DNA from 2 places in the Streptomyces sp. iso_384 genome. Region 1 is predicted to be linked to the other one. Evidence: predicted binding sites of a transcription regulator. Region 1 holds the regulator's gene; the other holds the start of a gene.
What was found. Region 1 encodes HspR, which represses chaperone genes until heat shock. Its sites were predicted from a motif close to TTGAGNNNNNNNNNCTCAA; they were not measured.
Positions count from the first base shown of each region.

Region 1 (14,296 bases):
TGTTCATCCCCTAATGTGGCGTTCTCGTCCATATGTGGTTGGGGAAGGGACTTGATGGAGTCGATGGAGCGCACCGTCGTCCGCTGTGCCGAAGGGCACGTTTTCGCTACCTCGTCGTTTCCGATGCAGCAGCTCGGGGCCGGCCGGATCGGGCCCGGGCGGTTGATCCGGTGTCCTCGGTGTGCCCGGTTGCGGCAGGCCGTGCCGGTGGCGTTCGAGAAGCGGTAGTCGTGGCGGAGCGGTCGCCGGCGGTAGCGAAGCGGTAGTCGCAGAGACGTGGAGCAGAGGCGCGCGGGTGGTCCGGTTGGGGCGGGCTCGCGCGTTCTGCGTATCCTCGGGGCGTGCTTCTCTCAGACAAGGACATCCGGGCCGAGATCGACGCCGGGCGAGTCCGTATCGATCCGTACGACCCTTCGATGGTGCAGCCGTCGAGCATCGACGTGCGGCTGGACCGCTACTTCCGGGTGTTCGAGAACCACCGGTACCCGCACATCGACCCGGCCGTCGAACAGCCCGATCTGACGCGGACCGTCGAGCCGGAGGGGGATGAGGCCTTCATCCTGCACCCGGGCGAGTTCGTGCTGGCGTCCACGTACGAGGTGATCTCGCTCCCCGACGATCTGGCCTCGCGGCTGGAGGGCAAGAGTTCGCTCGGGCGGCTCGGTCTGGTGACGCACTCGACGGCCGGGTTCATCGACCCCGGGTTCTCCGGGCACGTGACCCTGGAGCTGTCGAATCTCGCGACCCTGCCCATAAAGCTCTGGCCGGGCATGAAGATCGGGCAGCTGTGCCTGTTCAAGCTGACCTCGTCCGCCGAGTTCCCGTACGGCTCCGAGCGCTACGAGTCGCGGTACCAGGGGCAGCGGGGGCCGACCGCCTCGCGGTCCTTCCAGAACTTCCATCGGACCCAGGTGTGATCGACCATGGCTGCTGACGTGCGGGAAAACCTGACCTACGAGGGCTTCGGGCGCGCCGTGCGCGAGCTCGCCCAGGCCGTCGCCGATGACGGGTACGAGCCCGATGTCGTGCTGAGCATCGCGCGGGGTGGGGTCTTCGTCGCGGGCGGGCTCGCTTACGCCCTTGACTGCAAGAACATCCATCTGGTCAATGTGGAGTTCTACACCGGGGTCGGGACCACCCTGGAGATGCCCGTCATGCTGGCGCCCGTGCCCAACGCGATCGACTTCTCCGACAAGAAGGTTCTGATCGCCGACGATGTCGCTGATACGGGCAAGACCCTCAAGCTCGTCCACGACTTCTGCGTCGACCATGTCGCCGAGGTCCGCAGCGCCGTCATCTACGAGAAGTCCCACTCCCTCGTGAAGTGCGAGTACGTGTGGAAGAAGACCGATCAGTGGATCAACTTCCCGTGGAGCGTGGAGAAGCCCGTCGTGCGGCGCGATGGGCAGGTTCTGGACGCGTAACCGACCCATGACGCCTCACCCGTAGGCTCCATGACATACGGAAGGCCCCCGGAACGATTCCGCGTTCCGGGGGCCTTCCTCGTCCGTCGCTCAGATCGTGCCCAGCTTGATGATCGACAGCAGCGCGATCAGCTGGATCGCCGATGCGCCCAGTGCCTTCGGCCACGGCAGGTCGTGCGACTTGCTGACCATCGACGTGAACAGCGCCCCCGCCGCCAGCCAGGTCAGCCAGCCCACGATCTGGACCAGCGAGTTCTCGCCGCCCAGGAAGAGGGCGAAGAGCAGCCGCGGGGCATCCGTCATCGACATGATCAGCATCGACAGGCCCACCGTCGGCTGCCACGAGCCCGTGCCGCCGAGCTGGCGGGCCAGGGTGTGGGTCACCGCGCCGAGGACCAGGCCGCCGATGACGAAGCCGATGCCGGTGAACAGGACGTACGGGATGGCCGTCGAGATCGTCGCGTTGATCGCTTCATCGCGGGCCTGGTCGAAGCCGAACAGCGCGAGCAGGCCGTAGACGAAGGTGACGACCAGCGCCGGGCCCCAGACCGGGTAGTCCCGCATCTGCCAGAACGTCGGACCCGGGCGGGTCACGATGCCGGTCAGCAGGTCCTTCCAGCGCAGCCGCGGGCCCGCCGGCTGGGCGGGGGCGGAGCCGGCCCGGTAGGTGTTGCCGTCGCCGTACGGGTCCTCGTCGACGCGGAACGCCTGCGTGTGACCCGGGTTGTTCGCGTACGGGTCGTGGGGCGCGGGGTCGGCGTAGGGGTCGCCGAAGTACTCCGGTTCGCCGTGGCCGCCGTGGCCGCCGTGACCGTGCTGGCCGCCGTGGCCGTGCCCGCCGTAGCCGCCCTGTCCGCCCTGGCCGTGTCCCGCGTAGCCGCCGTCGTTGTACGAGGGGGCCTGCGGGTTTCCGTACGGCGGTGGCGCGGCGCCGTTGGCCGGGCCTCCTGCCGTCGGCCACGGCTGAGCACCGTACGGCGGCTGTGGTGCCTGCCCTCCGTACGGCTGCTGCCGCTGCTGCTGCGGTTGTTGCGGGGTGCGGTTGTCCCGGCCGCGTCCGATCCTGAATCCAGCCACCCGTCGAACGTACCTGGTCCCCGGGGGTGGGGAGTGGGGGCCGGGGGAACCCGTCCGCCATTGCGGCCGAGCTGTGACATCCCCTAGGGGCCGCACCCCGGGGCCGGGGAGGGGGAGTTCAGGGGAGGAACAGCTTCGTGGAGAAGGTGACGGCGGGCTCGGCCGTGTTACCCGCGGTGTAGAGGGCGATGAGGTCCCGCCGCTCGCCGAGGTACGTCCGCACCACCGTGTCCGGCTTCTTGTCGCCGTCGTAGTCGCCGTGGTTCAGGAGCGTGGTGCGGGTGGCGCCCGTCGTCTTCAGCGGTGCGGTGGGGAAGTCCTCCGCGGCGAACGCGTACGCGCGGCCGGGACCCGCCGGGCCCTTCGCGGAGCCGAGGAGGAGGGTGCCCTTGCCCGCCTGTCCGGGGGCGTGCGGGCGGGCGGCGGCGACGAGGTCGTCGTAACCGTCCTTGTTGGTGTCGGTCCTGGGCTCGGGGGCGTAGAGGTACGGGCCGCCGTCGGGCAGCAGTTCCGCGCTGCGCGGGGCCCCGGTGCGAGTGAAGGGGCCGTGCAGGAAGGTGACCTGGCCGGCGCTGGCGGTGACCGCGAGGTCGGCCCTGCCGTCGCCGTCGAAGTCGCCGCACACCGGCTGCTCGGGCCACTCGTTGCCGAACCGGGCCTTCTGCGGGATGCGTACGGTGACCGCCTTGCCCGTCAGGCCCTGCGGGGAGCCGAAGAGGATCTGGAGGGGGACGGGCGGGGCGCCGATGCCGTTGTACGGGGGGTCGGTGGAGACGATCAGGTCGGTGAAGCCGTCCCGGTCCAGGTCGCAGGCGGCCTCGGAGTCGAACGCGGCGGGCAGGGTGTCGCCGGACTTCGCCGCGTTCGCCCGGGCGCTCAGGAGTTGCCGGGCGGCCGGGTCCAGGGGGCGGTCGCGGTCGCCGGAGCCGTACACGATGCCGATGCCCGCGTCGTCGCCGTGGCTGTCCTCGGGGGCCTTCACCAGGTCGTCGATGACCAGGTCGCGGTGGCCGTCGCCGTTGAAGTCGTACGGGACACGGCTGCCGGTGCCGCGCGGGACGGGGGTGCGTGCCGTGCCCGCCCGGGCCTGTGCCTCCGGCGGGGTGTCGCCGTTCTTGCCGTCGGACGCGGAGGAGGCGGCGGAGGTCGACGGGGCGTCGGCGGCCGAAGGGCTCCCGCAGCCCGCGAGTGCGAGCAGCAGGGCGGCGCAGCCCGCGGCGAGGAGAGCCGTCGCTCTGGTGGTGACGGCTGCCTTCGGGGGCGTGAGGTGCGTGATGCGTGGGCGCACGGGGCCTCGTTCGTCGCTCGTTCGTCGTGTGTCCGCGCGTGGCTTGCGCGCGTGACGTCCGCGCGTGGTTCCTGACCCGTCGCGGGTTTCTCCGGGGCACATGATGCTCCAAGTACGTCGTCGCGTACATGTCCGAGTTCACAGTTCGCCTGCGGCGGTCGTCACGTCCGGCAGGCGGAGACCCGGGGTCCCGGCACGGAAAAGCGGCCGGTCCTGCCCCCGAGGCAGGTCCGGCCGCTCATCGCGTCGATGCGCTACATCACTTTGCCGGTTCGGGCTCCGGCGCGTCCACCTGCTCCTGCTCGCCCGTGGGGTCGGTCGGCGTCTTCACGGACTCCAGGAGGAGCTGCGAGACGTCCACGACCTGGATCGACTCCTTGGCCTGGCCGTCGTTCTTCTTGCCGTTGACCGAGTCGGTCAGCATGACGAGACAGAACGGGCAGGCGGTGGAGACGATGTCCGGGTTGAGGGCGAGGGCTTCGTCGACGCGCTCGTTGTTGACGCGCTTGCCGATCCGCTCCTCCATCCACATCCGGGCACCACCGGCGCCGCAGCAGAAGCCGCGTTCCTTGTGGCGGTGCATCTCCTCGTTCCGCAGTCCCGGGACCTTCGCGATGATCTCGCGCGGCGGGGTGTAGATCTTGTTGTGCCGGCCCAGGTAGCAGGGGTCGTGGTACGTGATCAGGCCCTCGACCGGGGTCACCGGGATCAGCTTGCCCTCGTCGATGAGGTGCTGGAGCAGCTGCGTGTGGTGGATGACCTCGTACTCGCCGCCGAGCTGCGGGTACTCGTTCGCGATCGTGTTGAAGCAGTGCGGGCAGGTCGCGACGATCTTCTTCGACGACTTGGGCTTCTTCGTCGTCTCGTCTTCATCGTCCTCGCCGTACGCCATGTTCAGCATGGCCACGTTCTCCTGGCCGAGCTGCTGGAACAGCGGCTCGTTGCCCAGGCGGCGGGCGGAGTCACCCGTGCACTTCTCGTCGCCGCCCATGATCGCGAACTTGACGCCCGCCATGTGCAGCAGTTCCGCGAAGGCCTTGGTGGTCTTCTTGGCCCGGTCCTCCAGGGCGCCCGCGCAGCCGACCCAGTACAGGTAGTCGACCTCGGTGAGGTCCTCGACGTCCTTGCCGACGATCGGGACCTCGAAGTCGACCTCCTTGGTCCACTCGACGCGCGCCTTCTTGGCCAGCCCCCAGGGGTTGCCCTTCTTCTCCAGGTTCTTGAGCATCGTGCCCGCCTCGGACGGGAACGAGGACTCGATCATCACCTGGTAGCGGCGCATGTCGACGATGTGGTCGATGTGCTCGATGTCCACCGGGCACTGCTCGACGCAGGCGCCGCAGGTGGTGCAGGACCACAGCACGTCCGGGTCGATGACGCCGTTCTCCTCGGCGGTCCCGATCAGCGGGCGCTCGGCCTCGGCGAGGGCGGCCGCGGGAACGTCCTTGAGCTGCTCCTCGGTGGCCTTCTCGTTGCCCTCCATGTCCTTGCCGCCGCCGGCCAGGAGGTACGGGGCCTTGGCGTGCGCGTGGTCGCGCAGCGACATGATCAGGAGCTTCGGCGAGAGGGGCTTGCCGGTGTTCCACGCGGGGCACTGCGACTGGCAGCGGCCGCACTCGGTGCAGGTGGAGAAGTCGAGGATGCCCTTCCAGGAGAACTGCTCGACCTGGGAGACGCCGAAGGTGTCGTCCTCGCCCGGGTCCTCGAAGTCGATCTCCTTGCCGCCCGACGTCATCGGCAGCAGCGCGCCCAGGGCGACATCGCCCTTGGCGTTCCGCTTGAACCAGATGTTCGGGAAGCCGAGGAAGCGGTGCCAGGCGACGCCCATGTCCGTCTTGAGCGAGACCGTGATCATCCAGATGAAGGAGGTCGCGATCTTGATCATGGCGACCAGGTAGGTCAGGTTCTGGATGGTGCTGAGGTCGAGGCCCTTCAGCGCGGCGATCAGCGGGTACGAGGCGAAGAAGCCGATCTGCCAGCTGTCGACGCCGTGCTGCACCCCCTCCAGCGCGCGGAGCGTCATGATGCAGAGGCCGACGATGAGGATGACGGTCTCGACGAAGTACGCCTGGCCGGTGTTGGAGCCGGCGAAGCGGGACTTGCGGCCCGCGCCGCCGGGACGGTTCAGCTGCCGGATGACGATCAGGGTCAGGATGCCGACCGTCGTCATCAGACCGAGGAACTCGGTGAAGATCTCGTACGGCAGCCAGTCGCCGATGATCGGGATCAGCCAGTCGGCCTGGAAGAGCTGGCCGATGGCGTTGACGATCGTCAGCAGCAGCGAGAAGAAGCCGACGGCGACGAACCAGTGCGCCACTCCGACGATGCCCCAGCGGTTCATCCTCGTGTGACCGAGGAACTCCCTCACCACCGTCACCGTGCGCTGCACGGGTTCGTCGGTACGGGTGCCGGCGGGTACGTTCTGGCCGAGCCGCACGAAGCGGTAGATCTGCACGATGGCTCGGACGAACAGTGCTGCGCCGACCACCATCAGAACCAGCGACACGATGATCGCGGCGAGTTGCATTTTGGGGGCTCCTCGGGCCTGCGAGAGCGGGGTCCAGTTGCTACTGCCCGCTACTACTAAGCAGTAACTTAATTAGTCTGTGCTGACACTATCCACTTAGTCCACCCCGCTGCAGCCGGGCGGGCGGTGATCTGTGTCGCTCAGGTGTGCCTTGGTTCGGCGGACCCTCCGGAGCCCGGATCGCAATGGACCGCGTACGGCTTCGGCGAGGACCGCCAGATCGAGTACGACTCCATGGTGCTCTGCGTAGTGCTGGTCCAGCAGGGCGGGGTCGTCCCACGGCATGCCGGAGCGGGCGCGCACCTGGGCCAGTCCGGTCAGGCCCGGCCGCAGTTCCTGCCGCCACCGCCTGGCCCCCGGCCCTGTGGCGCGTGGGTCGCCCGGGGCCAGCGGGGCGGGTCCGACCAGGGAAAGTTCGCCGCGCACGACGTGCGGAAGCCGGGAGAACAGGTCCAGCCGGAGCCTGCGGGTGCGCAGGGTGCGCAGTTCGAAGACCCGGCCGCCCAGACCGGTCCGGGGTCTGCGGTCCCAGGCGCCGCCCGGGGTCTGCCGCGCGGTCAGGGCGAGGGCCGCCACGGCGACGGCGGGGGCGGTCAGGATCAGCAGGGCGGTGCCGAGGGTCAGGTCCAGCACGCGTTCGGCCGTCGTGCGTGGCAGGAAGCGGTCAGCCAGCCGCCCGGCCCGGTCGGTGAGGCCGGCCAGGCGGGCGGCGGGGCGCGAGGGGAAGTGGCTCCTGGCCGTTCCGGTCACTGTCGGGAGGGGGTGGGGCTTCTCCTCGTACGGATGGGGACCGCGCTCGTGCGGGTGGGGGTCGCGCGGCTCCGTGACGTACGGGGCCGAGCGGGGTCGGGGTGGTCGGCCCTGGTTCCTCCGGCTCTTCCGGTTCTTCTGCCGTACGCGCGGCTTCCTCGCGTTCTGCATCGCGCCCGCCCGGGGTTCGAGGTTCGATGGTGTGACGATCCACGGTGAAACCTGCCGGTCGGTGACGGTTGTGACCGTCTCACGGCAATTTGTGACAGAACGATCCCATGGCGAGACGGTGGGGTGGGTGGTGCGCGAGGGGTGTGGCGTGCGCGGATGGGGTGGTGGGGCGCCGCTGTCGGCGCAGATGTGCTCGGGATAAGCACTTAAGTTGAGTGTGGGTGACTCAGGTCTGTTGACTCCTGGGTCGGCGTCATGCATTCTTGAGTCAGATCCACTCAAGTAGTCAGTTGGAGGAATTGAAATGGCACGTGCGGTCGGCATCGACCTGGGCACGACTAACTCCGTCGTCAGCGTTCTCGAAGGCGGCGAGCCCACCGTCATCACCAACGCCGAAGGCGCCAGGACCACGCCGTCCGTCGTCGCCTTCGCCAAGAACGGCGAGGTGCTCGTCGGCGAGGTCGCGAAGCGCCAGGCGGTCACCAACGTCGACAGGACCATCCGCTCCGTCAAGCGCCACATGGGCACTGACTGGAAGATCGACCTGGACGGCAAGAGCTTCAACCCGCAGCAGATGAGCGCCTTCATCCTGCAGAAGCTGAAGCGCGACGCCGAGTCCTACCTGGGCGAGAAGGTGACCGACGCGGTCATCACCGTTCCGGCGTACTTCAACGACTCCGAGCGTCAGGCGACCAAGGAGGCCGGTGAGATCGCGGGCCTCAACGTCCTGCGCATCGTCAACGAGCCGACCGCCGCCGCCCTGGCGTACGGCCTCGACAAGGACGACCAGACGATCCTCGTCTTCGACCTCGGTGGCGGCACCTTCGACGTGTCCCTCCTGGAGATCGGCGACGGCGTCGTCGAGGTGAAGGCCACCAACGGTGACAACCACCTCGGTGGTGACGACTGGGACCAGCGCGTCGTCGACTACCTGGTGAAGCAGTTCGCCAACGGGCACGGCGTGGACCTGTCCAAGGACAAGATGGCTCTCCAGCGTCTCCGCGAGGCCGCGGAGAAGGCGAAGATCGAGCTCTCGTCCTCGACCGAGACCACGATCAACCTGCCCTACATCACGGCGTCCGCCGAGGGCCCGCTGCACCTGGACGAGAAGCTCACGCGCTCGCAGTTCCAGCAGCTGACCGCGGACCTCCTGGACCGCTGCAAGACCCCGTTCCACAACGTCATCAAGGACGCGGGCATCCAGCTCTCCGAGATCGACCACGTCGTTCTCGTCGGTGGCTCCACCCGTATGCCCGCCGTCGCCGAGCTCGTCAAGGAGCTGACCGGCGGCCAGGAGGCCAACAAGGGTGTGAACCCGGACGAGGTCGTCGCCATCGGCGCCTCGCTCCAGGCCGGTGTCCTCAAGGGTGAGGTCAAGGACGTCCTGCTCCTCGACGTCACCCCGCTGTCCCTCGGTATCGAGACCAAGGGAGGGATCATGACCAAGCTCATCGAGCGCAACACCACGATCCCGACCAAGCGTTCCGAGATCTTCACGACGGCCGAGGACAACCAGCCGTCCGTGCAGATCCAGGTCTACCAGGGCGAGCGCGAGATCGCGGCGTACAACAAGAAGCTCGGGATGTTCGAGCTGACCGGTCTGCCGCCGGCCCCGCGCGGTGTGCCGCAGATCGAGGTCGCCTTCGACATCGACGCCAACGGCATCATGCACGTCGCCGCCAAGGACCTCGGCACCGGCAAGGAGCAGAAGATGACCGTCACCGGCGGCTCCTCGCTGCCGAAGGACGAGGTCAACCGGATGCGCGAAGAGGCCGAGAAGTACGCGGAGGAGGACCACGCCCGCCGCGAGGCCGCCGAGTCGCGCAACCAGGGCGAGCAGCTCGTCTACCAGACGGAGAAGTTCCTCAAGGACAACGAGGACAAGGTCCCCGCGGACGTCAAGACGGAGGTGGAGACCGCTGTCGGCGAGCTGAAGGAGAAGCTCAAGGGCGAGGACTCCGCCGAGATCCGTACGGCCACCGAGAAGGTCGCGGCCGTCTCCCAGAAGCTGGGCCAGGCGATGTACGCCAACGCCCAGGCCGAGGGTGCGACCCCGGGCGCCGAGGCCCCGGGCGACGGCCAGGCCAAGGCCGCCGACGACGACGTCGTCGACGCCGAGATCGTGGACGACGAGAAGGACACCAAGGGCGGTGCGGCGTGACCGAGGAGACTCCGGGCTTCGAGGAGAAGCCCGACGTCCCCTCCGGCGCCACCCCTGATGACGCCGAGCCGAAGGCTGCCGCACCCTCCGAGGAGGAGGCGGCGGCCCCGGCCGGGGACACCGATCCGACCGTCGGTCTGACCGCACAGCTGGACCAGGTACGCACCGCGCTCGGCGAGCGCACCGCGGACCTCCAGCGGCTGCAGGCCGAGTACCAGAACTACCGCCGCCGCGTCGAGCGGGACCGGGTGACGGTCAAGGAGATCGCTGTCGCGAACCTCCTGTCCGAGCTCCTGCCCGTGCTCGACGACGTCGGCCGCGCGCGGGAACACGGCGAGCTGGTCGGCGGCTTCAAGTCGGTCGCCGAATCGCTGGAGACCACCGTCGCGAAGCTGGGCCTCCAGCAGTTCGGCAAGGAGGGCGAGCCCTTCGACCCGACGATCCACGAGGCCCTGATGCACAGCTACGCGCCGGACGTCACCGAGACGACCTGCGTGGCGATCCTGCAGCCGGGGTATCGCATCGGCGAGCGCACCATCCGCCCCGCGCGGGTGGCCGTCGCCGAGCCGCAGCCGGGCGCCACGCCCGCCGCGGCGAAGGAAGAGAAGAAGGCAGATGACGAGGAGAGCGGTGGCACCGAGGAGGTCTGACGGCAACGCGTCTGATCACCACGGTGCACACCGACCGGCCCGGCGGCCGGCCCACGGGCCGGCCGCTCGGCCGATCGTCCGGAAGGAGGGACGTCGATGAGCACGAAGGACTTCGTCGAGAAGGACTACTACAAGGTCCTCGGCGTCCCCAAGGACGCCACCGACGCCGAGGTCAAGAAGGCGTACCGGAAGCTCGCCCGCGAGTTCCACCCGGACGCCAACAAGGGTGACGCCAAGGCGGAGGAGCGTTTCAAGGAGATCTCCGAGGCGAACGACGTCCTCGGTGACCCCAAGAAGCGCAAGGAGTACGACGAGGCGCGCGCACTCTTCGGCAACGGCGGCTTCCGGGCCGGCCCCGGTGGTGCGGGCGGCAACTTCAACTTCGACCTGGGCGACCTCTTCGGCGGAGGCGCCCCGGGCGGCGGACAGGGCGGTGCGGGCGGCGGCTTCGGCGGCGGCGGAGGGGGTCTCGGCGACGTCTTCGGCGGGCTGTTCAACCGCGGCGGCACCGGCACCCGGGTTCAGCCGAAGCGCGGCCAGGACATCGAGTCCGAGGTGACGCTCAGCTTCACCGAGGCGGTCGACGGGGCCACGGTCCCGCTGCGGATGTCCAGCCAGGCGCCCTGCAAGGCGTGTTCCGGCACCGGCGACAAGAACGGCACCCCCAGGGTCTGCCCGACCTGTGTCGGCACCGGCCAGGTCTCGCGCGGCAGCGGCGGCGGCTTCTCGCTCACCGACCCCTGCGTCGACTGCAAGGGCCGGGGCCTCATCGCCCAGGACCCCTGCGACGTCTGCAAGGGCAGCGGCCGGGCGAAGTCGGCGCGCACCATGCAGGTGCGGATTCCGGCGGGCGTCTCCGACGGCCAGCGGATCCGGCTGCGCGGCAAGGGCGGTGCGGGCGAACGCGGCGGTCCGGCCGGCGATCTGTACGTCGTCGTCCACGTCGACGCCCACCCGGTCTTCGGCCGCAAGGGCGACAACCTCACGGTCACCGTGCCCGTCACGTACCCGGAGGCGACGCTCGGCGGCGAGGTCAAGGTCCCCACCCTCGGCGGTCCGCCGGTCACCCTGAAACTTCCCGCCGGCACCCCCAACGGGCGTACGATGCGCGCCCGGGGCAAGGGTGCGGTGCGCAAGGACGGCACCCGCGGCGACCTGCTGGTCACTGTGGAGGTCGCGGTCCCCAGGGACCTGGGCCAGGAGGCCAGGGACGCCCTGGAGGCCTACCGGAAGGCGACCGCGGACGAGGACCCGCGGGCGGAACTGTTCCAGGCTGCGAAGGGAGCTTGAGATGGACGGCCGTCGACGCAATCCGTACCAGCTGACCGATGAGACCCCGGTGTACGTGATCTCGATCGCGGCCCAGCTCTCGGGGCTCCACCCGCAGACGCTGCGCCAGTACGACCGTCTCGGCCTGGTCTCTCCCGACCGTACGGCCGGGCGCGGCCGGCGCTACTCGGCGCGCGACATCGAGCTGCTGCGCACCGTGCAGCAGCTGTCGCAGGACGAGGGCATCAACCTCGCGGGCATCAAGCGGATCATCGAGCTGGAGAACCAGGTGGCCGCGCTCCAGCAGCGCGTCGTCGAGCTCTCGGCGGCGGTGGACGGTGCGGCGGTCGCCATGCAGCAGCGCGAGGCCCAGGTGCACGCCTCGTACCGCCGGGACTTGGTGCCCTACCAGGACGTGCAGCAGACCAGCGCGCTGGTGGTCTGGCGGCCGAAGCCGAAGCGGCCGACGGACTAGGACCTGTCGTCGAACTGCCGTCTGCCGGGCGACGACGGCAGGCTGACGGCAGGCCCTGAGGCGTGTCCGGCGGATCTTCACCGGGGCCGCGATCCGCCCGACACGCCCTGGCGGGACCCTTCAGGAGTACGCCTACGGGGCCGGGAGAGCGTTCAATCGCTCTCCCGGCCCCGTCGCGTGTCCAGGGGCGTGGGCCGGGTTCCTACGGCAGGAACTCGCTGATCGCTTCGACCGCCATCATCCACATCGGCTGGCCGCCGGTGCCGAACGCGGCGGCCAGGGCGTAACCGATCGCCGCGTCGAGCGGCTCGACGGCGGCCCCGTCACGCCACTCGGCGATCACCCGCCGGTCGCCGTTCGAGGAGAAGTCCCCGATGTGCTTGCCGTCGCGGGTCAGCCGGCTGCTCGGGATCGAGTCGGGCACGAGGCGGTAGGACGTACCCGCGCAGCGGACGTCGACCCGGTAGGAGCGGCGGCGGAGCTTGCCCTTGCCGGGCTTGATCGTCGCGCCGAGGCCGTCGACGGTGAGGGTGAGCCGGCGGGGGTCGCGGGTGCCGATGACGATGTGGTCGTCGGCCTCGGCTCCGGGGGCGCGGGTGAGGACGACGCGGGGGATTCCGTCGCCGCTCACGATGAGTATCTCGGCCTGCTCGCCGGTGAGTTCGACCAGGATGTCCCCGTGGTGGTCGTCCTCGACGGCGGCGGGCAGGGGGGTGGTGTCGGTCATCCGGTCTTCGTGGTCCTTCTGTCGCGCGGGAGGTGTTCGCCAGGTCGGTCAGGACTGGCGTACGGAATTCTCGCAGGACGCGACGGCGGGGACTCGGGCTGACCCGGCCACGAGAGCGACGGTACGCATGAGGGGGCGACCGTCGGCGCCGGCCACCTCGCCGGTCGCCCTCCGGTCCCTTCGCGTCAGCACTCGCGCCGGTCGGCTTCCGCGATGCCGGACCGGGCGAGGGGGGCGCCGCGGTGGGTGCGGCTGGTGGCGCCGAGGGTCCGGGAGACGGGCTGCAGCAGGTGGGCCAGGGCGACGGACGGTGGCTCGGGGCGGATCCATGTGTCGTCCCACGGGTCGGGATGGAGCAGCGCCGGATCGACGAGGCAGGGCACGGCGCCGAGCTCGGCCCGCGGGACGCGTCCTGTCCGAAGGGCTTACCGGTACACCGGCAGAGCCGGCTCGCACACTTCGGTGTTCGGATGAGGGTGGGCAGGTCTGCTTTCGCCTGTACCCATTCGGGATCCCCCTGCTTTGTGCTGTGCGACAAGTGGACGGTGTCACAAGGGTAGTTGTGCGGTGAATCTGGATGTGTCGCAGCGAGCCGGGAACTCCTCCGGCACGATCTGGGTGTGGCTGCGCTCTCCCTCTTGTGCGGTCACGCCCGAGCCCGGGGAGGGGTGATCGCGCGGTCAGGAATCCGCTTCCAGGATTCCCGACCGCGCGATCAGATAGCCGAGTTGTGCCCGGCTGTTGCTGCCGAGCGCGGCGCTGAGTTTGGCTATGTGGGCGCGGCAGGTGCGGACGTTCATCCCGAGGCGGCGGGCGATGGCCTCGTCGACGTGCCCTTCGACCAGCAGTTTGGCGATGGAGTGACGTACGCCGGAGATGCCTTCCGGGCCCGGGTCGTAAGGAATCTGATCCTGCAGAGGGACCGCGCGCTGCCAGAACTGTTCGAAGACCCTGACGAGATATTTCACGATGCCGGGATGGCGCAGTTCGAGGGCCACGCTCCGGTCGTCCGTGGCCGGGATGAACGCAACGGTGTGGTCGAAGATCATGAGGCGCTCTATGAGTTCTTCGAGAGTCCGGATCTCCATCTTGCTCTCCGCCATGCGGGCGACGTAGTTGAGAGTCCCCTGACTGTGGCGAACGGTGTGCTGATAGAGGGTGCGCATGGAGACGCCGCGCTGCATGAGCGTGTTTCCGCGCTCCATGGCGATGTTCAGCGCGTCTTCGCTGCGCCCGCCCCCGGGCTGGATGGTGAGCACCTCCGACTGGCACTCGGAAAGGGCGAGCGCTATGGAGGCGTTGATGCGGTTGACGCCTTCGACGACCGTGATGGCGTGAGTGATCGGTGGAGCCTGGGTGCTGACGGCCATGAAGGGCTCGAACGCCTCGGTGAGTTCCACCGAGAGTCGCCTTCGCTCCTGGATCTCCCGCTCGATGGGGTGAAGTCGTTGCGTGAGAGCCGCATACGCCGGTACCGGACGCAACCATGTGGGATCGTCGGGGTCGGGATGCAGTAGGGCGAGCTCCAGCAGGCACGGCGCTGCTTCCGCTTCGGCGCGGGCTATCTTTCCCACGCTCAGCGCGCTCGTGTAGAGCCGCGCCCCCTCGTCGCACAAAGTGGTGACAGAGTGGGGATGTGTCGCTTTTGTTCTATTCGTGGTCAATTCTCCACCCCCCAGGAACATGCATCAGCAGGAACATGATGCATCGATTCTGTGGTTTGACGTGCCTTGATGAGCCATCGTCTTGTGATGCGGGGGAGAGGAAACCTTGGAAG
Region 1 covers NZ_JBWBTT010000001.1:7,670,992-7,685,287, reverse strand. Annotated here, with positions in the region: gene dcd (dCTP deaminase) at 342-917, shown strand; gene AC0VY3_RS34780 (phosphoribosyltransferase) at 924-1,424, shown strand; gene AC0VY3_RS34775 (Yip1 family protein) at 1,515-2,501, opposite strand; gene AC0VY3_RS34770 (FG-GAP repeat domain-containing protein) at 2,620-3,789, opposite strand; gene AC0VY3_RS34765 ((Fe-S)-binding protein) at 4,049-6,316, opposite strand; gene AC0VY3_RS34760 (sugar transferase) at 6,413-7,066, opposite strand; gene dnaK (molecular chaperone DnaK) at 7,542-9,398, shown strand; gene grpE (nucleotide exchange factor GrpE) at 9,395-10,048, shown strand; gene dnaJ (molecular chaperone DnaJ) at 10,145-11,338, shown strand; gene AC0VY3_RS34740 (heat shock protein transcriptional repressor HspR) at 11,340-11,792, shown strand; gene AC0VY3_RS34735 (hypothetical protein) at 11,995-12,519, opposite strand; gene AC0VY3_RS34730 (hypothetical protein) at 12,705-12,902, opposite strand; gene AC0VY3_RS34725 (helix-turn-helix transcriptional regulator) at 13,200-14,204, opposite strand.

Region 2 (14,296 bases), 1.4 Mb from region 1:
AAGCAACGGATCTGGCCGCACGTGCCGGTGACCGCGACCCGCGCGTCGGACTGCGGGCGGTGGCCGCGCTGCGGCGGCTGCTGGAACAGCTCGAAGCCGTACAAGTCAGAAGTGCCCGCCTGCAGGGCTGGTCCTGGCAGGAGATCGCCGCCGAGCTGGGCGTCAGTCGGCAGGCCGTGCACAAGAAGTACGGGAGGCGTTGATGTTCGAGCGATTCACCCGAGGGGCCCGCGCGACCGTGAAGGGCGCCGTGGGCCAGGCCGAGCGCACCGGGGCCGACTCGGTCACCGAGGAACATCTGCTGCTCGCGCTGCTGGAACAGGAGGGCGGCCGGGCCGCGTTCGCCGTCACCGCCCTCGGCCTCCACGACCGCCGGGTCTCCCTGGAGGCCTCCTTCGCCGAGGCCCGCCGCCGTGGCGGGCTCACCATGGCCGACACCGACGCCCTCGCCGGCATCGGGATCGACGTCGGCGCGATCGTGTCCCAGGTCGAGGGAGTCCACGGCGAGGGGGCCCTGGACGCCGACCGCCGCAGCCGCCGGTGGTGGTCCGGGCACCGCGCGTTCACCCCGGGCGCGAAGACCGTGCTGGAGAACTCGCTACGGGTGGCCCTCGGCCGCGGCGACCGGTTCATCGGCGAGGAACACCTGCTCCTGGCCCTCACCGCGAAGCCCGGAGTCGTCGCCGACGTCCTCGCCGAGCACGGTGCGACCTACGCGGCCGTGCAGCGTGCGCTGTACGGCCCCGACGCGGACAGCGGTGACGGACGCGACGGGGGCCAGGGGCACGCCAAGGCCGGGTGAGGGGAGGGCGGGGTGGCGTCGAGCCTGCAGCCAGGACGGCCGGGCCTCTCAGGCCTTCCCGCCGCCCTCGCTCTCCGCCGTCAGCAGCGCCTCGATCCGTGCCGTCGCCGCGCCCAGGTGGCGGCGGGCCTCCGCGAGCTGGGTCTCCGTCACCCCGTGGTCGCGGGCCGCGTCCCGGATGCCGTCGCGGAAACGGTCCAGCAGGCGGTCCAGATCGCGCACCGGGTCGCCGGTCGTCGGTGCGTCCTGCCCCCAGTCCGCACCGGGAGCCGGGTCCTGGACGGGCGGGGCGGTCTCCGGCCCGGGTTTGCCGAACGGGGGCCAGGCGCCGGACCGCGCGAAGCCGCCGAGCTGGCCGGTGATCTCCGCGAGTCCTTCCCGTACACCGGTGGGCCAGTCGCCCCGCGCGAAGTGCTCCTGCACCTGGCGGGCGGCGGTCTGCATCTGCTCGCGCGCCTTCTCCTGGGCCTCCTTGGCCTGACGGCGGGCCTGCTGGGCGTCCTCGCGGGCGCGCCGGGACTCGTCCTTCGCCCGGCGGGCCTGCTCCTTCCACTCCTGCTTGGCCCGGCGCAGCTCCTCCTTCGCCGTGTGCCACGCCTCGGTGTCGCCGAGGTCGCCCAGACTGCCGAAGTCACCGAAGTCGCCGAAGGGGGAGGGCTGGTCGCCCTTGCTCCGGCCCTTGCGGCTCTCGGCCCCCGTGCCCGTACCGTGCCGGGACTCCGAGGCGGCCGCCCGCATGTCGCTGCGGAGCCGGCCCGCCGCGCCCCGTACGTCGTCGCGTATCTCGGCGGCCAGCTCGGAGACCGAGTCGCGGATCTCCAGCTCCAGATCGGCCAGTTCACCGCTGCGGCCCGCCAGCTCCTCGCGGCCGGCGTCGGTGATCGAGTAGACCTTGCGGCCGCCCTCGGTGGCATGGGTGACCAGGCCCTCGGCCTCCAGCTTGGCCAGCCGGGGGTAGACCGTGCCGGCGGACGGGGCGTACAGGCCCTGGAAGCGCTCCTCCAGCAGCCGGATGACCTCGTAGCCGTGACGCGGGGCCTCGTCCAGGAGCTTGAGGAGATACAGCCGCAGACGGCCGTGGGCGAAAACGGGAGCCATGTCAGAGAACCTTTCCGGTCGGCTCGGCGGTGTGGGCGTCGTCCTCGGCGGGCGGCCTGCGCAGCAGGGCGATCGAACCGGAGACGGTCGTCGCCCGCAGGGTCCCGGTCCCGGCGCCCAGCGTGCCGGTGATCTTCTTCGCGCCCCACTGGCCGCCCACCCGCAGGTCCTCGAAGGCGTTGGAGACGGCCCCGCTCGCGGTGTTCGCCTCGACCCGGGCGTCGGCCGGGTGCGGCAGCCGGATCGCGATCTCACCGGACACCGTGGTCAGCCGGATGTCGGTGGGCTTCCCGGACGGGTCGACGTCCAGCACCATGTCGCCGCTGACCGACTCGGCCCGGACCGATGTCCCCGCCCCGTCGACCACCGTCAGATCACCGGACACCGAGTGGAAGCGCAGGTCCCCCGTGACGCTCTGGGCCTCCAGGCTGCCCGACACGGACTCGCCGCGCACCGCGCCGGTCAGTCCGACGAGCGTGGAGTCGCCGGTGATGCCGCGGACCTCGGTGCGGCCGCTGATCCCGGAGACGACGGCCCCGGCGCCGATCACGCCGACCTCGACCGAGGAGGCGGCCGGTACGACGAGCGTGACGACGGCGCTGCGACGGCGGCCCTTGGGGTCGAACCAGCGCAGAAAGTCCTGCCAGGGCAGATCCTCGTAGGCCACGGTCAGCCGGCCGTCCTCCTGGGTCACGATCAGCGGCGGGCCCTCGACCGCGGAGATCTCCAGCCGGGCTTCCGGCTCGTCGGTCCCGACCACGTTGACCGTGCCGTCGACGATGCGCACATGGAGCGCCGCCACCGGATCGTCGAAGGCGAGCTTCCGCGGCTCGGTGATGGTCCATGTCGACACAGGCATGGATGTGACCTCCCGGAACGCGTGACGACGCAACATATCGCGTCTCGTACGGAACACGATATATCGCGGATCGGTGAAGTCAAGGCCGGGCGAGGGTCGTCGAGCGGTACCAAGGCCTCCGAACCCTGACAAATTGCCCTAGCGTGTGAGCCATGAACGCGACATCCACCGGGGCCCTCCTGCTGTGCCGGGCCGACCCCGAGACCGTACGGCCGCTCGCCCACCTGCTGCGCGAGCAGATGCTGCTGGCCCGCGCGGGCGAGGAGTGGAGCGTGCTCGTCCCGGAGGGGAAGCCCTGGCGGAACGGGGGCGCGGAGCAGGACGCCGAGCCGGTGGACCGGGTCCTGGGCGGCTGGGCCACCGCGCTCGCCGTCGGCTCCACCTGGCCGGTGCTCGCCCTGTGGTGGGACGCCGACCGGGCCGGATACACCCTCGCCGCCGGATTCCGCAGGCCCGTGGGCTACATCTGGCTGACCGACGGCACCCCGGTGGGCGAGGACGAGGCCATGCGCACCTTCGCGGTCCGCCTCGGCCTCGACCCGGTGCTGGACGTGCAGGCGCTGGAAGGACTCACCCGCCCCGACCCGGAGGCGGGCGCGGAAGCCAGGCTGCGCGGACTGCTCGCCGTCCTCACCCGTACGGGGCTCGCCCTGCCCGCCGGACTCTCACCGGGCGAGAGCGCCGACCGGCTGCGCAGCGTCGCGGCGGTGCAGCGCGGGGTGGAGCGCGTCGAGTGGGCCGGCTGGCGCGATGCCGTACGCGTAGAGCTGGACGCGGTCGAGAGCAGCCGGATCGGCCCGTGGGTACGCGGCCCCCGCGCCCGGGCCGTCGCCGCCGTCCAGCTCGCGGCGGGGCTCCCGCTCCTGCTGTGGGGCGCCCGCCGTCGCAGCGGCGGCTGGGCGGCGGCCGGCGCGGTGCTCCTGGCCCAGGGCGCGCTGGGACTCGCGTACGAACGGGCCAGGGCGGGCACCCCCTGAGCCGGGCGGAACAGGCCCCGCGGATCAGGCCCTGAGGATGCTCACTCGTCCTCGTCGTCCTCGTCGTCCAGCCGGGCCAGCCAGGTCGCGAGGCGCTCGACGGGCACCTCGAAGTCGGGGTTGAGATCGACGAACGTCCGCAGCTGCTCGGCGAGCCACTCGAAGGTGACCTCCTCCTCGCCGCGCCGCTTCTCCAGTTCCTCGATGCCACGGTCCGTGAAGTACATGGGAAAAGGATAGCGAGGCCCGGGGGCCTCCAGAACGCCGGAGACCCGGCCCCGCGACGAGCGCGGAACCGGGTCCCCGGGGTGTTCGGCGTGAAGGTCCTCAGGCCTCGAAGACCTCGTTGACCAGCTGCGTCTGCTCCGCCTGGTGACGCTTGGCCGAGCCGACAGCCGGGGACGAGCCGTGCGGCCGCGAGATGCGGCGCAGGCGCTCGCCGTGCGGCACGTCCGAGCCGACCGCCAGGTCCAGGTGGTCGATCAGGTTGAGCGCGATGAACGGCCACGCACCCTGGTTCGCCGGCTCCTCCTGCGCCCAGAGGTACTTCTCGGCGTTCGGGTACTTCGCGATCTCGGCCTGGATCTCCGCACCCGGCAGCGGGTACAGGCGCTCGAGGCGGATGATCGCCGTCTCCGTGTCGCCGCGCTTCTCCCGCTCGGCGTCCAGGTCGTAGTACAGCTTGCCGGAGACGAAGACGACCTTGCGGACGTCCTCGGCCTTGACCGACGCGTCGCCGATCACCGGGCGGAAGCCGCCGGTGGTGAACTCCTCGATGGACGAGGCCGCCGCCTTCAGACGCAGCATCGACTTCGGGGTGAAGACGATGAGCGGCTTGTGGTGCGGGTTGTGCACCTGCCAGCGCAGCAGGTGGAAGTAGTTCGACGGCAGGGTCGGCATCGCGACCGTCATGTTGTCCTGCGCGCACATCTGGAGGAAGCGCTCCGGGCGGGCGGACGAGTGGTCCGGGCCCTGGCCCTCGTAGCCGTGCGGCAGCAGCAGCGTGACGCCGGAGGTCTGGCCCCACTTCTGCTCGGCCGAGGAGATGAACTCGTCGACGACGGTCTGCGCGCCGTTGACGAAGTCACCGAACTGGGCCTCCCAGATGACCAGCGACTCCGGACGGGCCAGCGAGTAGCCGTACTCGAAGCCCATCGCCGCGTACTCCGAGAGCAGCGAGTCGTAGACGTTGTACCGGGCCTGGTCGTCGGCCAGGTACAGCAGCGGGGTGTAGTCCTCGCCGGTGACCTGGTCGACCAGGACCGCGTGGCGCTGGCCGAACGTGCCGCGGCGGGTGTCCTGGCCGGCGAGCCGGACCGGGGTGCCTTCCATCAGCAGCGAACCGATGGCCAGCGTCTCGCCCATGCCCCAGTCGATCGTGCCGTTCTCCACCGAGGCCGCGCGACGCTGCATCTGCGGCATCAGACGGGGGTGGACGGTGATCGAATCGGGGATGTTGACCTGCGACTCGGCGATCCGCTTGACGACCTCGGCGGAGACTGCGGTCTCCACGGCCACCGGGAACGCAGCCTGCGGCTCCGGGACGTGCGGGGAGGCGGGCTGCGAGGTGGCCTCGCGGACCTCCGCGAAGACCTTCTCCAGCTGGCCCTGGAAGTCCTGGAGCGCCTGCTCCGCCTCTTCCAGCGTGATGTCGCCGCGACCGATCAGCGACTCGGTGTAGAGCTTGCGCACCGAGCGCTTCTTGTCGATCAGGGTGTACATCTGAGGGTTGGTGAACTCCGGGTTGTCGCCCTCGTTGTGACCGCGGCGGCGGTAGCAGATGAGGTCGATCACGACGTCCTTGTTGAACGCCTGCCGGAACTCGAAGGCGAGCCGCGCGACGCGGACCACGGCCTCCGGGTCGTCGCCGTTGACGTGGATGATCGGCGCCTCGATCATGCGCGCCACGTCGGTGGCGTACATCGAGGAGCGCGAGGACTCCGGGGCGGCGGTGAAGCCGACCTGGTTGTTGATCACCACGTGCACGGTGCCGCCGGTGCGGTAGCCGCGCAGCTGCGACATGTTGAGCGTCTCGGCGACGACGCCCTGGCCCGCGAAGGCCGCGTCGCCGTGGAGCGCGACCGGCAGGACCGTGAAGTCCGTGCCGCCCTTGTTGATGATGTCCTGCTTGGCGCGGGCGATGCCCTCCAGGACCGGGTCGACCGCCTCCAGGTGCGAGGGGTTGGCGGCCAGCGAGACCTTGATCTGCTCGCCGTCCAGACCGGTGAAGGTGCCCTCGGCGCCCAGGTGGTACTTGACGTCGCCGGATCCGTGCATCGAGCGCGGGTCGAGGTTGCCCTCGAACTCGCGGAAGATCTGGGCGTACGACTTGCCGACGATGTTCGCCAGGACGTTCAGCCGGCCGCGGTGGGCCATGCCGATGACGACCTCGTCGAGGCGGGCCTCGGCGGCGGAGTCGATGACCGCGTCGAGCAGCGGGATGACGGACTCGCCGCCCTCCAGCGAGAACCGCTTCTGGCCGACGTACTTCGTCTGCAGGAAGGTCTCGAACGCCTCCGCGGCGTTCAGCCGGCGCAGGATCCGCAGCTGCTCCTCGCGCTCGGGCTTCGGGCGCGGGCGCTCGACCCGGTCCTGGAGCCACTTGCGCTGCTTCGGGTCCTGGATGTGCATGAACTCGATGCCGGTGGTGCGGCAGTACGACTCACGGAGCACACCGAGGATGTCGCGGAGCTTCATCATCGTCTTGCCGGCGAACCCGCCGACCGCGAAGTCCCGCTCCAGGTCCCACAGGGTGAGGCCGTGCTCGGTGATGTCGAGGTCGGGGTGCTTGCGCTGGTGGTACTCCAGCGGGTCGGTGTCGGCCATGACGTGGCCGCGGACCCGGTAGGAGTGGATCAGCTCGAAGACCCGCGCGGCCTTGGTGACGTCGTCGTCGTGCGAGGCGTCGATGTCCTTGAGCCAGCGGACCGGCTCGTAGGGGATGCGCAGCGCCTTGAAGATCTCGTCGTAGAACTCGTTCTCGCCGAGCAGCAGCTGGGAGAGGACGCGCAGGAACTCGCCGGAGGCGGCGCCCTGGATGACCCGGTGGTCGTAGGTCGACGTGAGCGTCATGACCTTCGAGATGCCGAGCTTGTTGAGGGTGTCCTGCGAGGTGCCCTGGAACTCCGCCGGGTAGTCCATCGCGCCGACGCCCATGATGAGGCCCTGACCGGGCATCAGGCGGGGCACCGAGTGGACGGTGCCGATGCCGCCGGGGTTGGTCAGCGAGGCGGTGACGCCGGTGAAGTCGTCCATGCCGAGCTTGCCGATGCGGGCGCGCCGGACGATGTCCTCGTACGCCTGCCAGAACTCGAAGAAGTTGAGCGTCTCGGCCTTCTTGATGGCCGCGACGACCAGCTGGCGGTCGCCGTTCGGCTTCACCAGGTCGATGGCCAGACCCAGGTTGATGTGCTCCGGCTTGACCAGGGTCGGCTTGCCGTCCTTCTCCGCGAAGGAGTAGTTCATCGACGGCATGGCCTTGAGGGCCTGCACCATTGCGTACCCGATGAGGTGCGTGAAGGAGATCTTCCCGCCGCGGGCGCGCTTGAGGTGGTTGTTGATGACGATGCGGTTGTCGAAGAGCAGCTTCACCGGGACCGCGCGGACGGATGTGGCCGTCGGCAGCTCCAGCGAGGCGTTCATGTTCTTCGCGACCGCGGCCGAGGGGCCGCGCAGCGTCACGTACTCCGGTCCTGCCGGGGCCTCGGTGGACTCGTCGGCCTTCGCCTTGGGCTTGGCGGGCGCGGCGGCGGGCTTCGCCGCCGCGGGCTTCGCCGGAGCCGGGGCCGGGGCCGCCGGGGCGGCCTTGGCCGGGGCGGACTGCGCGGGAGCCGCCGGAGCGGCTGCGGGCGCGGCCTTCACCGGAGCCGGAGCGGCGGCCGGAGCGGGCGCGGCCGCCTCGGTCACCGGGGCCCCCGAGGCCCCGGCGCCGGGAGCGGGCTTGTCCGCCGTGCCGGTGGCACCCGGCTTGTAGTCGGCGAAGAAGTCCCACCAGGCGCGATCGACCGAACTGGGATCCTGGAGGTACTGCTGGTAGATCTCGTCGACGAGCCATTCATTGGCGCCGAAAGCCGCGGCCGGGTTGGTGCCCGGGCTGGCTTGGTCGGTCGAGATGCTCGAGTTACTGGGGGACTGAGACGACACGGCGGCAACCGCCCTCTTCCGCTTCACAAGGTGATGGACAGCGGAAATCAAGGCTACGCCCCCCGAACCGTTCCGTGCAGACCGGGCCGGTGCTTCGTCGTGCACATCACATCGAAGGGCGGGTTTCGGCGCAGGAAATGGCGGGAAACAAGCGAGGTTCCACTGCACTCCGGGTACGCAGGACCGTGGGTACGGTCTCCCGACCGAATCCCCTTGCGGTCCCCAGCTGGCAGGACACGGATGAACGTGCCCTTCCGGTTCGACCCTATGTCAATGAGGTCGTCAACCGCGCTGCTCGGGGATTCCCGGGAGGGTGACCTGGATGCGGCAGCCCCGTGCGGATTCGGCCACCCCGATCCGGCCGCCGTGCAGATCGACCGCCCAGCGGGCGATGGCCAGACCCAGTCCCGTACCGCCGTCGCTGCCCGGACCGTGCGGGGACGGAACATGGCCCCGGTTGAAGCGCTCGAACACCCGGTGGCGCTCCGCCTCCGGGATGCCGGGCCCCTCGTCCATGACCTCCAGCTCCAGCGACTCGGGATACGCCCCGCGCCGTGCGAGCACCGTCACCCGGCCGTGCGGCGGGCTGTGCTTGACGGCGTTGTCGATGAGGTTGGCGACCACCTGGTGCAGCCGCTCCGCGTCCGCGTGCGCGGTGAGCTCCGGCGGCGAGACGTCCAGGTGCAGATGGACGTCCGTACGGGAGTGATTGCCCGAGCCCGACGACAGGCGTCGCTGGGAGGCCGCGAGATTGGCCTCTTTCAGTACGCCCGAGAGATACGGCCACACCTCGAAACGGCCTGCCTTGAGCGCCACCACCCCGTTGTCGAGACGCGACAGGTCCAGCAGCGTCTCGACCAGCCGGCCCAGCCGCTCCGTCTGTTTCAGCGCCGTGCGCATCGTCTCCGGGTCGGCGGCGGACACCCCGTCCACCACGTTCTCCAGCACGGCCCTCAGCGCCGCGATGGGCGTGCGCAGCTCATGGCTGACATTGGCGACCAGCTCTTTTCGGTGCCGGTACTCCGCCTCCAGGTCGTCCGCCATGCGGTTGATCGTCTGCGCCAGGTCGCCCAGCTCGTCCCGCCGCCCGGCGCCGCTCACCCGCCGCGTGTAGTCGCCGTGCGAGATGGACCGGGCCACCGCTCTCATCTCGTCCAGTGGCGCCGTCAGACCGTGCGCCACGAACTGCGTGATCAGCAGCGTCGCGATCACCGAGAACACGGTGATGAACTGGAACTCGGTCCGGGTCCGCAGGGCGACGATCAGCAGCCCGGTGGTGATGAACACCGAGACCACGACGAGCGTGCCCAGCTTGGCCTTGATGGAGAAGGGCCGCATTCCTGGCCCTGGCCAGGTCATGGCGCCGGAGTCTCCAGGGCGTAGCCCACGCCGTGCACCGTACGGATCCGCTCCGCGCCGATCTTCCGGCGCAGCGCCTTGATGTGGCTGTCGACCGTGCGGGTGCCCGATGCGTCCGCCCAGTCCCACACCTCGGCCAGCAACTGCTCCCGGGAGAGCACCGCGCGCGGGGTGTTGGCGAGGCAGACCAGCAGGTCGAACTCGGTAGGCGTGAGGTGGACGTCCTCCGCACGCACCCGGACCCGGCGCTGCGCGTGGTCGATCTCCAGCTCACCCAGACGCAGTATCCCGCTGCGCGGGGTCACCGCGGCCAGCGCGGCCCGCTCCACCCGGCGCAGGAGTACGTGCACCCGGGCGGCCAGCTCCCGCATGGAGAACGGCTTGGTCATGTAGTCGTCGGCGCCGACCCCGAGCCCGACCAGCATGTCGGTCTCGTCGTCGCGCGCGGTGAGCATCAGCACCGGCACCGGACGCTGCGCCTGCACCCGGCGGCAGACCTCCAGGCCGTCGAAGCCCGGAAGCATGATGTCGAGCACCATCAGGTCGGGCTGCCAGGCCTCGGCCGCGTCCACGGCCGCGGGGCCGTCCGGCGCGGTCTGCACCAGGAAGCCCTCCGCCCGCAGCCGGGCGGAAATGGCGTCGACGATCGTGGCGTCGTCCTCGACCACCAGCACCCGGCGCTGAGCCCCCGGGGTGGCCGCGACGCCGTTGTGGGTGGTGTGTGTCTGTTCCATCGCCCCGCCCCTGCCCGGTCTCGCGGGAGCCATTCCCCCGCAAGGCACGGTCTTCGCTCGTGGATTTCGTGGGTGAACCCGTGTGCCGGTCAGCAGCGTAAAGGCAGCGGAGGGCTCCCGGCTACGCAGGGTGTTGCCCCGTCGGACGAGTTCACGCCCACCGGGCAACCGGATCGTCGCCCTTGTGCCGGTTGGCCCGTGCCACCGCCGGGTCCCGCATACCGGGAGGGGGGTTCAGGCGGCCCGGAGTGCGAGATGGACCACGTCGGGCACACCTCGGGCAACGGCCACCTCTTCCGTCCTAACCCCGCTGAACCCGGCATTCCGCAAAGCCTGTTCGAAGGCCGGCGACGGCTGCGCGGACCAGACGGCGAGCACGCCGCCCGGGGTCAGCCGGTCGTGGCAGTGCGCCAGACCGGCGGCGGAGTAGAGGCTTCCGTTGTCCTCCGTGACGGTCCAGTCGGGCCCGTTGTCGATGTCCAGGCAGAGTGCGTCGTAACGCTCCGTGGCCGTACGGAGGTGGGCGACGAGATCCGTGTGCAGGATCTCGGTCCGCGGGTCCGCCAGCGCCGGCCCGGAGATCCGGTCCAGCGGCCCGTCCCGGTGCCAGCCCACGATCGCCTGCTCCCGCTCCACGACCGCGATCCGCCCCCAGCGCTCCTCCTCGGCGGCCCGCACCACGGAGAAGCCGACGCCCAGGCCGCCGATCAGCACCGAGAGACCCGTCCGCCCCGCGGGCAGCGCGGCGAGCGCGGCGTCGATCAGCAGCCGCTCGGAGCGCCCGTCGGAGGTGTCCATCAGGAAGCAGCCGTTGGCGATGATCTCGAAGTGCTCCCCGCGCTCCCGCAACACGACCTCGCCGAACGGGCCCTCGCGGCGGTCGAGGACGACGGGGGCGTCGGCCGGGCGCGTCGGCAACAGATCGGGGGCGGGCGTCGAGGGCATCGCGGCCGTCGCAGACATCGTGGGTCTCTCCGGTCTCCGGTCGTGGTGGTCGGTGTCCGCCATCCTGTCCGCCGCCCGGGCCGAGTGCCAGCGGGTTCCGTGCTCCGGGGGCGGGGAACAAGCGTCCGCCCCGCGGTGCTCCCGTAGACAGGCGGAGGCCCTGAGCGGCTGATCGCTCAGAGCGAACAGACCGTGGGGAACATTCGGAGGCTCAGGAGCATTGAGTCCACATAGCTCAACTTGCCTGCCGAAGGGGAGATCATGACTAACGAGTCCCAGGCGTTCACACCGATCGACCTGCCCGTGCTGCCGCTCGACGACGAGGTCGTCCTGCCCGGCATGGTGGTGCCGCTCGACCTGTCCGACACCGAGGTCCGCGCCGCCGTCGAGGCCGCGCAGGCCGCCGCCCGTCCCGGCGGCGGGAAGCCCGAGGTGCTGCTGGTCCCGCGGATCGACGGTACGTACACGGGGACCGGCGTCCTCGGCACCGTCGAGCAGGTCGGGCGCCTGTCGGACGGCGACCCGGGCGCGCTCATCCGGGCCCGGGACCGGGTTCGCATCGGCGCCGGGACCAGCGGCCCCGGCCGGGCGCTCTGGGTCGAGGGCACCGTCCTCGACACCGCCGCCCCGGACCCGCTGCCCGGATCCGCCGCCGAGCTCGTCAAGGAGTACAAGGCGCTCGCCACCAGCTGGCTGAAGAAGCGCGGCGCCTGGCAGGTCGTGGACCGGGTCCAGCAGATCGACGACGTCTCCGCGCTCGCCGACAACTCCGGATACTCGCCGTTCCTCTCCACCGCCCAGAAGGTCCAGCTCCTGGAGACCGTGGACCCGGTCGCCCGGCTGAAGCTCGCCATCCAGTGGCTGAGCGAGCACCTCGCCGAACAGGACGTGGCCGAGTCCATCGCCAAGGACGTCCAGGACGGCGTTGACAAGCAGCAGCGCGAGTTCCTGCTGCGCCGCCAGCTGGACGCCGTACGCAAGGAGCTCGCCGAGCTCAACGGCGACCCGGAGGACGAGTCCGACGACTACCGGGCCCGTGTCGAGGCCGCCGACCTGCCCGAGCACGTCCGCGAGGCCGCTCTCAAGGAGGTCGAGAAGCTGGAGCGCTCCAGCGACCAGTCGCCCGAGGGATCCTGGATCCGCACCTGGCTGGACACCGTCCTCGAACTGCCGTGGACCGAGCGGACCGAGGACGCCTACGACATCCGCGGCGCCCAGGAGGTCCTGGACGCCGAGCACGCCGGCCTCGCCGACGTGAAGGAACGCATCACCGAGTACCTGGCGGTGCGCAAGCGCCGTGCCGACCGCGGTCTCGGTGTCGTGGGCGGCCGCCGTGGCGGCGCCGTGCTCGCCCTCGTCGGGCCGCCCGGCGTCGGCAAGACCTCGCTCGGCGAGTCCGTCGCGCACGCCATGGGCCGCAAGTTCGTCCGTGTCGCGCTCGGCGGTGTCCGGGACGAGGCGGAGATCCGTGGCCACCGGCGTACGTACGTGGGCGCGCTCCCCGGACGTATCGTGCGGGCCGTCAAGGAGGCCGGCTCGATGAACCCGGTCGTCCTGCTCGACGAGATCGACAAGGTCGGCTCCGACTTCCGGGGCGACCCCGCCGCCGCCCTCCTCGAAGTCCTCGATCCGGCGCAGAACCACACCTTCCGCGACCACTACCTGGAGGTCGAGCTCGACCTCAGCGACGTCGTCTTCCTCGCCACCGCCAATGTGCTCGAAGCCATCCCGGAGGCCCTCCTCGACCGCATGGAGCTGGTCCGGCTGGACGGCTACACCGAGGACGAGAAGGTCGTCATCGCCCGGGACCACCTGCTCCCGCGCCAGCTGGAGCGAGCGGGTCTGGAGAAGGACGAGGTCGCTCTGGAGGAGTCGGCGCTGCGCAAGCTGGCCGGCGAGTACACCCGCGAGGCGGGCGTACGGAATCTGGAGCGGGCCGTCGCCCGGCTGCTCCGCAAGGTCGCGGCCCAGCACGAACTGGGCGACCGCGAGCTGCCGTTCACGGTGACCGACGCGGATCTGCGCGGCCTCATCGGCCGACCGCACCACGTGCCCGAGTCCGCCCAGGACCCGGCCGGGCGACGCACCGCCGTGCCGGGCGTGGCCACCGGGCTCGCGGTGACCGGGGCGGGCGGTGACGTCCTCTTCGTCGAGGCGTCGCTCGCCGACCCGGAGACCGGGGCGTCCGGACTGACCCTGACCGGTCAGCTCGGCGACGTCATGAAGGAGTCGGCGCAGATCGCGCTGAGCTTCCTGCGGTCGCACGGTGCGGAGCTGGAACTGCCGGTCGCGGACCTCAAGGACCGGGGTGTGCACATCCACTTCCCGGCGGGCGCGGTCCCCAAGGACGGCCCGAGCGCCGGTATCACCCTGACGACCGCCCTGGCCTCGCTGCTCTCCGGACGGCTGGTCCGTACGGATGTGGCGATGACCGGTGAGGTGTCGCTGACCGGGCGGGTGCTGCCGATCGGTGGCCTCAAGCAGAAGCTGCTGGCGGCCCACCGTGCGGGCATCACCACCGTGGTGATCCCCCAGCGCAACGAGGCCGACCTGGACGACGTGCCGGCCGAGGTGCTGGAGAAGCTGGACGTCCACCCGGTCACCGACGTCCGCCAGGTGCTGGAGATCGCCCTCGCCCCGGCCTCGGCCCCGGCGGAGAGGATCCCGGCCGCGGCCTGACCGCCACGCAGTGACGGGCGCGGCATCAGGTGCGCGACCGGTACGGACGGCCCGCTTCCCGGTCAACGGGGGGCGGGCCGTTCCGTGTGTCCGGGGCGCGGCTCAGGGGCGGTAGATCGTGCCCGGCTCCGGCTCGGCGGGGGCCATCAGCTCGGGGACGGTCACGAAGGTGTAGCCGTCCTTCTGGAGCGCGTCGATGATCCCGGGCACGGCGGGCACGGTGCCCCGGTAGATGTCGTGGAGCAGGATGATGCCGTCCTTGCTCGCCTGGTCCAGGATCCGCTTCTTGATCAGCGCCGAGTCGTTGGTCGAGTAGTCCTTGGCGGTGGCGCTCCACAGCACCTGGGAGAGTCCCAGGTCCTTGCTGATCTCCGAGACCGTGTCGTCGGTGCGGCCCTGCGGCGGACGCATCAGCCGGGGCTTCTTGCCGGTGATCTTCTCGATGGCCAGCTGCGTCTTCTCCAGCTCGGCGCGTATCTGATCCGGCTTCTGGTCGGTCAGGACCTTGTGCGTCCAGGTGTGGTTGGCCACCTCGTGGCCCTCGTCCTCGATGCGCTGCACCACGTCGGGGTGCTTGACGACGTGGTGCTTGCCCAGCAGGAAGAAGGTGGCGTGCACCTTCTTCTCCTCGAGGATGTCCAGCAGCCTCGGCGTGTCCTTGCCCGGCCCCGCGTCGAAGGTCAGGGCGATGCACTTGGCC
Region 2 covers NZ_JBWBTT010000001.1:6,266,694-6,280,989, reverse strand. Annotated here, with positions in the region: gene AC0VY3_RS28025 (sigma factor-like helix-turn-helix DNA-binding protein) at 1-203, shown strand, start outside; gene AC0VY3_RS28020 (Clp protease N-terminal domain-containing protein) at 203-802, shown strand; gene AC0VY3_RS28015 (PadR family transcriptional regulator) at 851-1,900, opposite strand; gene AC0VY3_RS28010 (DUF4097 family beta strand repeat-containing protein) at 1,902-2,759, opposite strand; gene AC0VY3_RS28005 (hypothetical protein) at 2,912-3,736, shown strand; gene AC0VY3_RS28000 (DUF6104 family protein) at 3,778-3,963, opposite strand; gene AC0VY3_RS27995 (multifunctional oxoglutarate decarboxylase/oxoglutarate dehydrogenase thiamine pyrophosphate-binding subunit/dihydrolipoyllysine-residue succinyltransferase subunit) at 4,064-7,879, opposite strand; gene AC0VY3_RS27990 (HAMP domain-containing sensor histidine kinase) at 8,162-9,238, opposite strand; gene AC0VY3_RS27985 (response regulator transcription factor) at 9,235-9,972, opposite strand; gene AC0VY3_RS27980 (spermidine synthase family protein) at 10,207-10,917, opposite strand; gene lon (endopeptidase La) at 11,179-13,596, shown strand; gene AC0VY3_RS27970 (polysaccharide deacetylase family protein) at 13,699-14,296, opposite strand, start outside.
Region 2: lon (endopeptidase La) is a predicted target of HspR. The motif match lies at 11,138-11,156, and genes of this name have one in related genera.